Regions from separate parts of the Citrobacter sp. VF227 genome, predicted to be linked through region 3. Evidence: predicted binding sites of a transcription regulator. Region 3 holds the regulator's gene; each other region holds the start of a gene.
The links. Region 3 encodes CRP, which controls carbon source genes, mostly activating them, when cyclic AMP is high. Its sites were predicted from a motif close to ATGTGANNNNNNTCACAT; they were not measured.
Positions count from the first base shown of each region.

Region 1: a site for CRP is predicted at 2,943-2,960, ahead of bhsA (multiple stress resistance protein BhsA). Genes of this name have one in related genera too.
Region 2: a site for CRP is predicted at 2,715-2,732, ahead of ACU8YC_RS01770 (sugar transporter). Genes of this name have one in related genera too.

Region 1 covers NZ_JBRFVF010000001.1:16,005-20,311, reverse strand. Annotated here, with positions in the region: gene mfd (transcription-repair coupling factor) at 1-1,418, shown strand, start outside; gene ldtC (L,D-transpeptidase LdtC) at 1,567-2,532, shown strand; gene bhsA (multiple stress resistance protein BhsA) at 2,617-2,874, opposite strand; gene comR (TetR family copper-responsive transcriptional repressor ComR) at 3,117-3,752, shown strand; gene ACU8YC_RS00095 (TonB-dependent siderophore receptor) at 4,007-4,307, shown strand, end outside.
Region 2 covers NZ_JBRFVF010000001.1:341,216-345,522, forward strand. Annotated here, with positions in the region: gene marA (MDR efflux pump AcrAB transcriptional activator MarA) at 1-33, opposite strand, end outside; gene marR (multiple antibiotic resistance transcriptional regulator MarR) at 52-486, opposite strand; gene ACU8YC_RS01765 (MarC family NAAT transporter) at 744-1,409, shown strand; gene ACU8YC_RS01770 (sugar transporter) at 1,447-2,640, opposite strand; gene ACU8YC_RS01775 (SDR family NAD(P)-dependent oxidoreductase) at 2,837-3,514, opposite strand; gene ACU8YC_RS01780 (YhcH/YjgK/YiaL family protein) at 3,515-3,985, opposite strand; gene ACU8YC_RS01785 (exo-alpha-sialidase) at 3,985-4,307, opposite strand, start outside.
Region 3 covers NZ_JBRFVF010000005.1:13,830-18,136, reverse strand. Annotated here, with positions in the region: gene ACU8YC_RS16410 (YccS/YhfK family putative transporter) at 1-2,048, opposite strand, end outside; gene crp (cAMP-activated global transcriptional regulator CRP) at 2,100-2,732, opposite strand; gene ACU8YC_RS16400 (OsmC family protein) at 3,039-3,446, shown strand; gene ACU8YC_RS16395 (phosphoribulokinase) at 3,540-4,307, opposite strand, start outside.

The DNA of each region.
Region 1 (4,307 bases), on a different contig from region 3:
CGGTACGCATTGAAATGCTGTCCCGTTTCCGTAGTGCCAAAGAGCAAGCGCAGATCCTGGAGCAGGTTGCCGAAGGTAAAATCGATATTCTCATTGGCACTCACAAACTGCTGCAAGCGGATGTGAAGCTAAAAGATTTGGGGCTGCTGATCGTCGATGAAGAGCACCGTTTCGGCGTGCGCCACAAAGAACGCATCAAAGCCATGCGCGCGGACGTCGATATTCTGACTCTGACGGCAACGCCAATTCCACGCACGCTCAATATGGCAATGAGCGGCATGCGCGATCTGTCGATCATCGCCACGCCGCCCGCCCGGCGTCTGGCGGTCAAAACCTTCGTACGCGAATACGACAGCCTGGTGGTACGTGAGGCGATCCTGCGTGAAGTTCTGCGTGGGGGACAAGTTTATTACCTGTTTAACGACGTCGAAAATATCCAGAAAACCGCCGACAGATTAGCGGAACTGGTACCGGAAGCACGTATTGGCATCGGCCACGGGCAAATGCGCGAGCGCGAGTTGGAACGCGTGATGAACGATTTCCATCATCAGCGTTTTAACGTCCTGGTGTGTACCACCATTATCGAAACCGGGATCGACATTCCCACCGCGAACACCATCATCATTGAACGTGCTGACCACTTCGGTTTGGCGCAATTACACCAGCTGCGCGGTCGTGTGGGACGCTCACACCATCAGGCCTACGCCTGGCTACTGACGCCGCATCCAAAAGCGATGACCACCGATGCGCAAAAGCGCCTGGAAGCCATCGCCTCGCTGGAAGATTTGGGTGCAGGCTTTGCGCTGGCGACCCACGACCTCGAAATTCGAGGCGCCGGGGAACTGCTGGGCGAAGATCAAAGCGGTTCTATGGAAAGCATCGGCTTCTCGCTGTATATGGAGCTGCTGGAGAACGCCGTCGATGCGCTCAAAGAAGGGCGAGAACCTTCGCTGGAAGATCTCACCAGCCAACAAACCGAAGTTGAACTGCGTATGCCGTCACTCCTTCCGGATGACTATATCCCGGATGTCAACACGCGACTGTCGTTCTACAAGCGCATTGCCAGTGCGAAAGGTGAAACCGAGCTGGAAGAAATTAAAGTCGAGCTGATAGACCGTTTTGGTCTGCTTCCCGATCCGGCTCGTACGTTGCTGGATATCGCCCGTTTACGTCAACAGGCGCAGAAACTGGGGATTAGAAAGCTCGAAAGCAATGAAAAAGGCGGTACGATTGAATTTGCCGAGAAAAATCACGTCAACCCGGTCTGGCTGATTGGTTTACTGCAAAAGCAGCCGCAGCATTTCCGTCTGGATGGTCCAACCCGCCTGAAATTCATGCAGGAGTTGGGTGAGCGTAAAACGCGAATCGACTGGGTCCGCCAGTTTATGCGCCAGCTTGAAGAGAACGCCGTAGCCTAGCATCAGGCCGGGTGAGCAGACCACTCACCCGGCCTGATGAATTTACAAACTCTTTGCACTTCCCTGCACTTCCCGACACAGTAAGCCGCCATAATTCCTGTTTACTTTTACATAATAAAAACCACGTAAAAACAATGGATTTATGGTGATGTTAAACAATAAACGACTCTCACGCTGGTTAGCGTTTTTTACGCTGGCAGCGACCTTCACGTTAGCACTTCCGGTTCAGGCCAATACCTGGCCGCTACCTCCACCGGGAAGCCGCGTGGTAGGTCAGAATGCTGTTCACGTTGTTGAAGACAATGGTGGCTCTCTGGAAGCGATTGCTAAAAAATATAATGTCGGCTTTTTAGCGCTATTGCAGGCCAACCCCGGCGTTGATCCGTATGTCCCCCGTCCGGGCAGCGTTTTGACTATCCCATTGCAAACCCTGCTGCCAGACGCGCCGCGCGAAGGCATTGTCATCAACCTCGCCGAACTGCGTCTGTATTATTACCAGCCGGGTACAAATTCGGTGACCGTCTATCCTATTGGTATTGGCCAGTTAGGCGGTGACACGCTAACTCCGACAATGGTGACAACTATTTCTGATAAACGCGCCAACCCCACCTGGACACCCACGGCAAATATCCGCGCACGATATAAAGCGAACGGGATCGACCTTCCTGCCGTAGTACCTGCCGGGCCGGATAACCCGATGGGTCATCATGCCATTCGCTTAGCGGCTTACGGCGGCGTGTACCTGCTGCACGGAACCAATGCTGATTTTGGCATAGGAATGCGTGTCAGTTCTGGTTGTATTCGTCTGCGCGATGGAGATATCGAAACCCTGTTCCGTCAAGTAACGCCCGGAACCAAGGTCAATATTATCAATACGCCGATCAAAGCATCTGTTGAACCTAACGGCGTGAGACTGGTTGAAGTTCATCAGCCGCTGTCAGAAAAAATCAATGACGACCCGCAGTTGCTGCCGATCGTATTGAACAAATCAATGCAGACGTTTAAAAATGCAGCGCAGACGGATAGCACAGTCATGGAGCATGCGATGGAAATTCGCTCAGGCATGCCGGTTGATGTAACCCGTCATCAAGACGTCGCTGAACAACCGCTGTAAACTCCACATATAAACAAACCCCGCCGGATTTTATTCCGCGGGGTTTTTTATTTAACTCGCAGTGGCATTGCGAAGGGTTAAAACTTATTTGTAGATAACCGCAGTCCCGTGAAGAGTGTTAGGACCGGTAACGGAAGTAATACGGAAAGACTTGGCCCCCATCTCATCCGCTTTTTGCGCCAGCTGATCTTCCAGAGAACCTAAGTTAGTGCCCGCATTCGCAGAAATAGTACCGACTTTCTGTTGACCCGCAGGTGTGGCCTGAACTTCAACAGCGGCAAAGCTTGCAAATGACAATGAGCTAAGAACAGCAGCAACGAACAGAGTTTTTACGTTTTTCATGATAGTGACCTTTAGCAGATGAATGTGTGTCGAAAAGATTAACTTAACGATCGATAGTTAAATCATAGATGTGATCCGGGTCACACGTCAACAAATTTTTATAATGATCGTTATATAAAATATAAAATCTCTATTTTTCATACTAATAGCCATAAATTTTTTTATCATTAATCCGCTGGAGTGTGCAGTCGAATATTTTTATAATGGTTATTCAATAAACTCAACAAAGGTACAGCGGCACCATGACAACTGAAACGACAGGTTGTGCTAAAAAAAGCCGTGGCCGACCAAAAGTGTTCGACAGGGAAGCCGCGCTTGATAAGGCCATGACACTCTTCTGGCAACACGGATATGAGGCAACATCGCTCGCCGATCTCGTAGAAGCAACAGGTGCAAAAGCGCCCACGCTGTATGCAGAGTTCACCAACAAAGAAGGGTTGTTTCGTGCCGTGCTGGACCGCTACATCACGCGCTTCGCAGCGAAACACGAGGCCCAGCTGTTTTGTGAAGAAAAAAGCCTTGAGTCCGCGCTGGAAGACTATTTCACCGCAATAGCAACCTGCTTTACCAGCAAGGACACCCCGGCGGGATGTTTCATGATTAACACCTCTGCGACACTGGCAGCCTCTTCCCGTGATATTGCGCGTACGGTGAAGTCTCGCCATGCAATGCAGGAACAGACGCTAACCCAGTTCCTGCACCAGCGCCAGCAGCGAGGCGAAATTCCGGCCCATTGCGACGTGCAAAAACTGGCCGAATATCTGAACTGTATTTTACAGGGTATGTCGATCAGCGCCCGCGAAGGTGCAACGTTTGAAAAGCTGATGCAGATCGCTCGTACAACCCTGCGACTGTGGCCCGAACTCATCAAAGCTTAACGTAATTCCGCTGTTTCCCCCGCTGTACTGACACCATCGGGAGCTGATAAGGCTCCCGCTTAAATTCGCGCACATTACCCACACATTCTTCACTGTTTTCATTATCTTATCCGATTATTTTTTGTAAAATGTATTGATAACAGAAATCATTATCAGCAATATTCTCATTTGTTTTAACACCCGTTACACGATGTAACCATCGGTTTCTCTACCGCCATAACAAAAACAGACCGAATTTTTTAAAAGGAACACAAATGCATAAGCGTCTCTGGGTGCTCAATCCTATCCTGTTATCTTTAACTCTCCCGGCTATTGCGGCTGAAGAAGATAATCTCATCGTCAGCGCCAACCGGAGCCAACGCACCGTGGCAGAAATGGCGCAAACGACCTGGGTTATCGAAGGAAGCGAGATTGAACAACAGGTTCAGGGTGGGAAAGAGTTTAAGGATGTTCTGGCTCAGTTAATCCCGGGAATCGATGTCAGCAGCCAGGGACGCACCAACTACGGCATGAATATGCGCGGTCGCGCCATCGTCGTGCTGGTTGACGGCGTCC
Region 2 (4,307 bases), on a different contig from region 3:
AATAGTGATTGTGTCAGTATTGCGTCTGGACATCGTCATACCTCTTTCTGTTTACGGCAGGACTTTCTTAAGCAAATGCTCAAGCGTGGTGACTTCATCCGCCGTTAAGTTTTTTGTTAGTTCCTGGTGCAGGTCTTGCCCTACTAATTGATGACACTGCTCGCAAATTGCTGCGCCATGCTCGGTGAGTTTCACCAGCACGCCTCGCTTGTCATGTGGATTCGGAAGCCTTTCAATCCAGCCTTTACAGGCCAGTCTGTCCAGCATCCGCGTCAGGGCGCCGAGATCGACAGACAGCACTTTTTTCAATTCGACAGGGGTGATGCACACCGCGCAACGGATGGAGCAGAGCACCTTGAACTGCGATGCCGTGATATCCAGCGGTGACAGATAGTCGTTTAGTAAACGATCTTTTTTCTGATTAACCATATAGATCAAACGACCCAGTGGGATGATTTCGTTAAACAGATCACTGGTGCTTTTCACAATGGTTGCCCTGGCAAGTAGTTAGTCACGGCTGATATTATTGCTTAGGCAAATATAAGTCAAATGAATGGGTCAGCAAATGCCACGTTTTGCTAAAACATCAGGAGCACGCCAGGCAGAGCGTGTTTTTAACATTCTGATCCGTTGGGTTTATGCGAAAAAAGAGCTAATGAATCCTTACATCGACAACATGGCTTAACCCTTGAGTTTGCCCTTATACTTGCCGTTGACGAAAAACGCACAGGAAAGATGACATTATGATGGACTTGTTTAAAGCAATAGGACTGGGGCTGGTAGTCCTGTTACCGTTGGCAAACCCGTTAACCACCGTGGCGCTGTTTCTCGGCCTTGCAGGCAACATGAATAGCGCCGAGCGTAACCGTCAGTCACTCATGGCATCTGTCTATGTTTTTGCCATTATGATGGTGGCCTACTACGCCGGGCAGGTGGTAATGAATACGTTCGGGATTTCTATTCCCGGATTACGTATTGCAGGTGGATTAATCGTTGCGTTTATCGGCTTTCGCATGCTGTTCCCACAGCAGAAGGCGCATGATTCTCCGGAAGCGAGAAGCAAGTCAGAAGAGCTGGAGGACGAACCAACGGCCAATATTGCTTTCGTCCCGCTGGCCATGCCAAGCACTGCAGGCCCGGGTACGATTGCGATGATCATCAGTTCGGCCTCCACCGTGCGTCATGGCTCCGAATTTCCAGAGTGGGTGATCATGGTTGCGCCACCGATTATCTTTGCGGTGGTTGGGGTTATTCTGTGGGGCTGTTTACGCAGTTCCGGGGGGATCATGCGCCTGGTCGGCAAAGGGGGGATCGAAGCGATTTCCCGTCTGATGGGCTTCCTGCTGGTGTGTATGGGCGTGCAGTTTATTATAAACGGCGTGCTGGAAATTATTAAGACTTACGCGTAAAGCAAGGTGCCCGGTATGGTCTACCGGGCACTTTTTATCAATGCTGGGGCTGTTCTTCCAGCGATACCGGCCATTTACGAAAGATAATCACTGACCATATCAACGCTACAACGGCAGGCACTGCGCCTACGTAACCAATCGTAGACATTGACCAGTGCAGACTCACCTGATTGCCCACCAGGGCGCCAGCGCCAATACCGATATTGAAGATTCCGGAGAACAATGCCATAGCGACGTCGGTGGCATCCGGGGCCAGCGCCAGCACTTTTACCTGCATGCCCAGACCTATCAACATAATGGCGATGCCCCAGAAAATACTCAGGACAGCCAGATGCATTTCGCTGCCAGCGGCGGGCAGTAATAGCACCAGACATATCGTCAGCAGGGCAATGGCGCTGCTAATCAGTACGGAGGCATGTTGATTACCCAACTTGCCGAATATGACGCTCCCGACAATACCCGCACCACCCAGAACCAGCAACAGTACGGTAGCAAAGTTTGCGCTCAGCCCGGCGACAGTCTGCACAAACGGTTCGATATAGCTATAGGCCGTGTAATGCGCGGTGACCACAATCACCGTTAGTACATACAGACTCATCAACGCCGGACGGCGGAATAACACCGGCAGACTTTTTAATGAACCGGAATGCTCACTGGGTAATGTTGGCAGGAGCTTAATCAGGCAAAGCAGAGTAATTAGCGCCCCCATACCAATGGCGAAGAAGGTAGTGCGCCAGCCAAAATACTGGCCGACGATGCGTCCGATAGGCAGCCCCAGCACCATCGCCAGCGCGGTGCCGGTCGCAATCAGACTGAGTGCCTGCGCGCGTTTCCCGGCCGGAGCAAGGCGGATCGCCAGCGATGCGGTAATCGACCAGAAAATGGCGTGTGCGAAAGCTATACCAATACGACTAATCAACAACACGGTAAAATTCCATGCCAGGAAAGAGAGTACGTGGCTGGCAATAAACACGACAAACAGGCAGATCAGCAGCTTGCGGCGTTCTACCTGGCTGGTGAGCAGCATGAAGGGTAGCGACATCAAGGCCACAACCCAGGCGTAGATCGTCAGCATGATCCCGACCTGAGCGGTCTGCATATTAAAGCTTTGTGCGATGTCGGAAAGCAAACCGACAGGGACAAACTCGGTGGTATTAAAAATAAAACCGGCAATAGCAAGCGTAACTACCCGTAGCCACGCGACCTTGCGGGAAACAGTGTCTGTTGTCATATCTAATAGGTGGATTAGCTGCGAAAAGGTAAGGGCACGATCTTAAAACGTTTGCTGGCGAAAATACAATCATTTTGTGATTCAGATCGCATTTCATTGACTGGATGACATAATTTGCTGCCGAACATTCTTCGTATTTTTAACTATTTCATTATTAATGAAATTCCGGGCGAGGGTATCTCGCCCGGATGGGGATTTAGCGCAACGATGCCCCGCCGCATATGACTAACTCCTGCCCGGTTACCGCAGCGGCATTTTCTGATACCAGCCAGGCGACCAGCGAAGCGACTTCCTGAGGTTTAATCAGGCGGCCAATGGGTGGCACGTTGGGAGGAGAACTTTCACGGCCAGGCATCTTCAGCATTGGCGTTTGCGTAGCGCCTGGGGCGACCACATTCACTGTAATCCCTTTTGGTGCAAGTTCTGCGGCCCAGCTTCTGATCATTCCCACCAACGCGGCTTTGGTTGCCGCATACTGTGAACGACCAGCCGCACCACGAGAGGTTCGACTTCCGATGGCTACCACCCGCCCGCCAGCGACCATCCGGGGAGCAAAGTAATTGACCAGCGTTTCGACGGCCTCAATATGTAAATGCCATAATCGCTGGCTGATGTCGGCGTTCAATTCCCCCAGCGGTGCCGCAGCCATAATACCTGCGGCATGAATAATAGCGTCAGGTGTGGCGAGCGTTGGCATTATCTCCCATAAAGATGAGTTGTCGCTCAGATCCACATTCACGCAGCAAAACGCAGGATCGCTGCGTGCGACGGAGGAGCGGCACAAACCTGTTACTTGCCAGCCGTCATTGAGCAACTGAGTGACAATGGCCTCGCCGATCCCGGAGCTGGCTCCGGTGACAATCGCGTGACGCATTTAAACCTCCGGAGATGACAGGGGAACTTTGAACACGGCTTTGCGGACTGTTCCCGGCTGGCTGACCGCACATAATGCCTGATGCGCTTCACCAGGCATAAAGACGGCAAAATCTCCAGCTCGTAACGTTATCGTGACATTCAGTTCAGCCTGTGTAGAAATAAAAAGGTCGGGTTTGCGTTCTTCATCACCGTTGAAAAAAGCAGATTTTCCCCCCGCGTTGATACGCTCTTCTCCTGTCAAAACCACCTGTATATCGGCCCACTGGCGATGGTATTCAGTATGACGCTGCGAGGCTTGCTGGGTTTGCGCTGGGCCAAGAGTACAAAACCAGTCGACATTATCAGGCTGCCATCGGCCATCTTCTCGTGCCTGTAAGGCCGCGAGATGGCAGCGGGGATCGCGCAGTATATCCTGCAGACAGAAGGGTAACCCTGCCAGATCGAGAACGTTAAGATTACCGATAATCATCAGTGATCCTCCTGAATCCATTCCGGAGTGAGGCGAACGTATTTAATGGCCTGACGAAAATACGTATAAGCAATGTGCAATTGACCATCAGCACCCTGTTTAATACTGGGATAGGAAAACTCACGGTTGAGTTTTTCTTGTGAATTGTTGGTCATGCAATAACCGTCGCCTTCATCAAGATTACGCTGCCAGGGCCACGTTTTACCCCCATCGGCAGAGAGGGCGACGGTCATCGGTGCGCGTGGTGCGCCCCAGAAAGCCGAACGGCCTGATGTCACTACCGGCTGGATGCGGTCATCATCGCCATCGTCAATTTCATCAT
Region 3 (4,307 bases):
CCGTGATGCGGTCGCTGACGCCATGCTACCGACGAAATGGTATGCATGGTGTTCAGATGCCCTAATATCCGCTGTAGATGCTGCTCAAGGGTACTTAAAGGCCCGTGGGACAGCATCTCTGGCGCCTCGAGAATATTTACATCGCCGGAGCTTCCTGGGCCGTCATATTCCAGCCGTTGCTGACAGCGCTGGATCGCAATTTCACAGGACTCCAGATACCGCTGCGCCAAATCCGGCGTCAGCATCGTATGTTCCCTTGCCAGCGTGGTCATCGCGTTGATGTGTTCGACGATGAACTGGCTATGCGTAACCCACAGTTTCATGTCCGCCAGATAGTGCGAGTTGAATCCTGGCTCCTGCATCGCCTGGTTAAGTGAGTTGAACAACGTGTTATGCGCCTGGTTGACCCGCATGCGTTGATACGCCAGCGGTGTGGCCTGCGGATCGTTGCTAAGGATCAGGCGGATGGCTTCCTGATCGGCTTCTAACGCATCGTGGGCGTTTTTACGCAGCAGGCCGCTCTGCCACTGCGGCCATAGCCAGAGCATCCCGCCAAAGGCGATTAGGCAACCAGTGACCGTATCGATAAACCGCGGCACGATAAACTGTTCCCCGTTCAGTGTCAGCAACTGCAGGGTGTATACCGCGGTGACCGTAAAGCCGACGGTAGCCCAGCCGTAGTTTTTACGGATGGTCAGATAACTCACCAGGGTTATCAGCAGCATGCCTGCCAGCGTGTAACTCTCCTGAATATGAAAGTGCAGTGTGACGCCAGCGATCACCAGGCCAACGAGCGTCCCTACTGAACGGTGTAAAATACGTACCCGGGTCGCCCCGTAGCCATTTTGCGTGACGAACAGGATTGTCATCAAAATCCAATAGGGTTTTGGCAGGTGTAAGGCGCTGCCCATCAGGCTGGCAATGCTCAACATGACGCTGATGCGTCCGGCATTACGCAGCGCCGGGGATTTCAACGACAGATAGCTTTTCAGGGCAGGGATCAGCGGCAGCCGACGCTGCTTGTCAGCCATTAAATCCCGGGCATACAGTGGGCGCTGGGTGCGTAGCACGCGGGCAATACGGCTGAAGTGCCAGTAACAAAATTGTCCTACCGGATTGTCCGGATGTTGGTTGGCAATTTTCTCCAGCGTGCCAATTTGTTTATCCATTGAAAAACGTGTTGGCAAGCGGTGATACAAAATGTCATCGGCCAGAACGCGAAGGCGTTCGGCGACGGTGCGCGCGTTCCAGCGGATCACCTGTTCGGCGTGGCTACGTTCGACCAGCTTTTGCACCTCTTCCGGCTGGTGGAGGCTGACGGAAATATGTTCCTGTAAATCGAGCGCCTCCTGAAAGGCACGTAGCAGGCGCTTATAATCGTTGTTGCGATGTGCCGACAGCATATGCATTTGCTGATAGCACTGGGTAATCAAATCTACCGCTTTTTGTTGGCGCACAAGCAGGGGGGGTAGCGCTTTTTCCGGATCGGCATGCTGAGTCAGGAGGCTGTATTTGGCCTCACAGTAATCGGCTAATTCACGATACAACAAGCTGAGCGACTCACGCAGCGGCTGCTCACGCCACATCCAGAACCAGAACCAGTTGAACAGGCCGTACCACAATGTACCCAACGCGTAGATCAGCAGTGGCTCCCAGACGGGCATGTTCCCGGCCAGGCTGAGCGTGAAAATTGCCGCGATAAGCGAGGCAGGTAGTAGTCGTGCATGCAGAGGGCCTAATTCAGCGGTTACACCAAGAATCAGCGTCAGGCCAGTGAGGATCAGCGGCAGCGGTATAGTCTGTGCCAGCAGTATCTGCATGATCAGACTGCATCCGGCAAACAAAGACGCACCAATCACTAAGCGTTTGAAAAAGCGCTTATGCGGGGTATCAAGACCGGCAATATTGCAGCAGGCAGGGACGAGGGAGAAGAGGAGCCCCAGATGAAGCTGCCCGATGATCAGACCGACGGCCACAGGTAAACATAGCACCAGCGTCTGTCGTAGTGCGTAGTTGATCTCAGGGTGATATATCAGTCTTCGCCACATCGGTGCAAACAAAAGTGGCGCATTACGGGGTAACGCGCCACTTCGATGGGGTTAACGTGTGCCGTAGACGACGATGGTCTTACCGTGTGCGGAGATCAGATTCTGATCTTCCAGCATCTTCAGAATACGACCAACGGTCTCACGGGAACAGCCAACGATCTGGCCGATTTCCTGGCGGGTGATTTTAATCTGCATGCCGTCCGGGTGGGTCATCGCGTCAGGCTGTTTCGCCAGATTCAGCAGAGTCTGCGCGATACGACCGGTAACGTCGAGGAAGGCAAGGTTGCCAACTTTTTCAGACGTGACCTGCAGACGGCGAGCCATCTGAGAGGACAGGCGCATCAGAATATCTGGATTGACCTGGATTAATTGGCGAAATTTTTTGTACGAAATCTCAGCGACTTCACATGCAGTTTTAGCACGGACCCAGGCGCTGCGTTCCTGACCTTCTTCGAAGAGGCCTAATTCACCAATAAAATCGCCCTGATTCAGATAAGAAAGGATCATTTCTTTCCCTTCTTCATCTTTGATCAGCACTGCCACTGAGCCTTTAACGATGTAGTACAACGTTTCCGCTTTTTCACCCTGGTGAATCAGCGTGCTCTTCGATGGGTACTTATGAATATGGCAATGAGACAAGAACCATTCGAGAGTCGGGTCTGTTTGCGGTTTGCCAAGCACCATGCGCGGTTATCCTCTGTTATAAGCTGTCTCCAGAGCCAAAATATTACCTGCCTCTGGGTTTGCAAAAATGTGCTTCCCGCTACCTGGGAAGGGGGCTGTCAATACGTGCGACGGCCTGTAATGTGATGTCCTCTGCATACATGCAGTACGTCAATGTATTACTGTAGCATCCTGACTGTTTTAGCATAGCTTTCGCCGTGTGTCTCCTGGTGTCTCGCTTCAGCATGACGCAGGTCGCCTTCCGTTGCGAGATTTGTTGTGTGCGCGTAATCTGTCAGGAAAATTGATGCATCGGAGTAATAAAATATGCAAGCACGTGTTAAGTGGGTTGAAGGGTTAACCTTCCTCGGTGAGTCCGCCTCTGGCCACCAGATTTTGATGGACGGTAACTCCGGTGATAAAGCGCCGAGCCCGATGGAAATGGTCTTAATGGCTGCGGGCGGTTGCAGCGCAATTGATGTGGTGTCGATCCTGCAAAAGGGTCGTCAGGATGTGACCAACTGCGAAGTGAAGCTGACCTCCGAGCGTCGTGATGAAGCGCCACGCCTGTTTACCCACATCAACCTGCATTTCGTTGTAACGGGTAACGATCTGAAAGATGCGTCCGTCGCTCGCGCGGTCGATCTTTCGGCGGAAAAATATTGCTCCGTGGCGCTGATGCTGGAAAAGGCGGTGAACATTACCCACTCCTATGAAGTGGTTGCCGCTTCGTGATGTTATGCCTGATGGCGATATACTTATCAGGCCTACAGGATTTAAACGCGTAGGCCGGATAAGGCATTATCCGCCATCCGGCAAAAAAACACCTTACTCTATCTTTTTACCTTCCATCAGTCGCTGGACTAGCGGCAGCATAATCAATTCCATCGCCAGACCCATTTTCCCGCCCGGAACAACCAATGTATTGATATGAGAAATGAATGAGCCCTGCAGCATGGCCAGTAGCCATGGGAAATCGATCCCTTCCAGATTACGAAAATGAATCACGACAAAGCTTTCATCGAGTGACGGAATACTCTTGGCGGCAAAGGGGTTAGAGGTATCTACAGTCGGTACGCGCTGAAAGTTGATATGCGTACGAGAAAACTGCGGCGTGATGTAATTGATATAATCGTCCATTGAACGCACCACCGAGTCCATCACCGCTTCACGCGAGTGTCCACGCTCGCTGGTATCGCGGGTCAGCTTCTGGATCCACTCCAGGTTCACGATCGGCACCACACCAACCAACAGATCGACATGCCGGGCCACATTTTGCTGCGGGGTGACAACGCCGCCGTGAAGTCCCTCATAGAACAGGACATCCGTCGGTTCAGGCAGCGGCTGCCAGGGCGTAAATGTCCCCGGAACCTGATTCCACGGTACGGCCTCATCGTAGGTGTGCAGATATTTACGCGACTGACCTTTGCCCGTCTGACCGTATTCAATGAAGGTTTGCTCCAGCAGACCGAAGTCGTTAGCTTCGGGGCCGAAATAGCTGATATGCCGCCCGGCATCGCGCGCTTTGCGAATCGCCATGTCCATTTCCGGGCGGGTATAGCGATGAAAACTGTCGCCTTCCACCTCGGCGGCGCG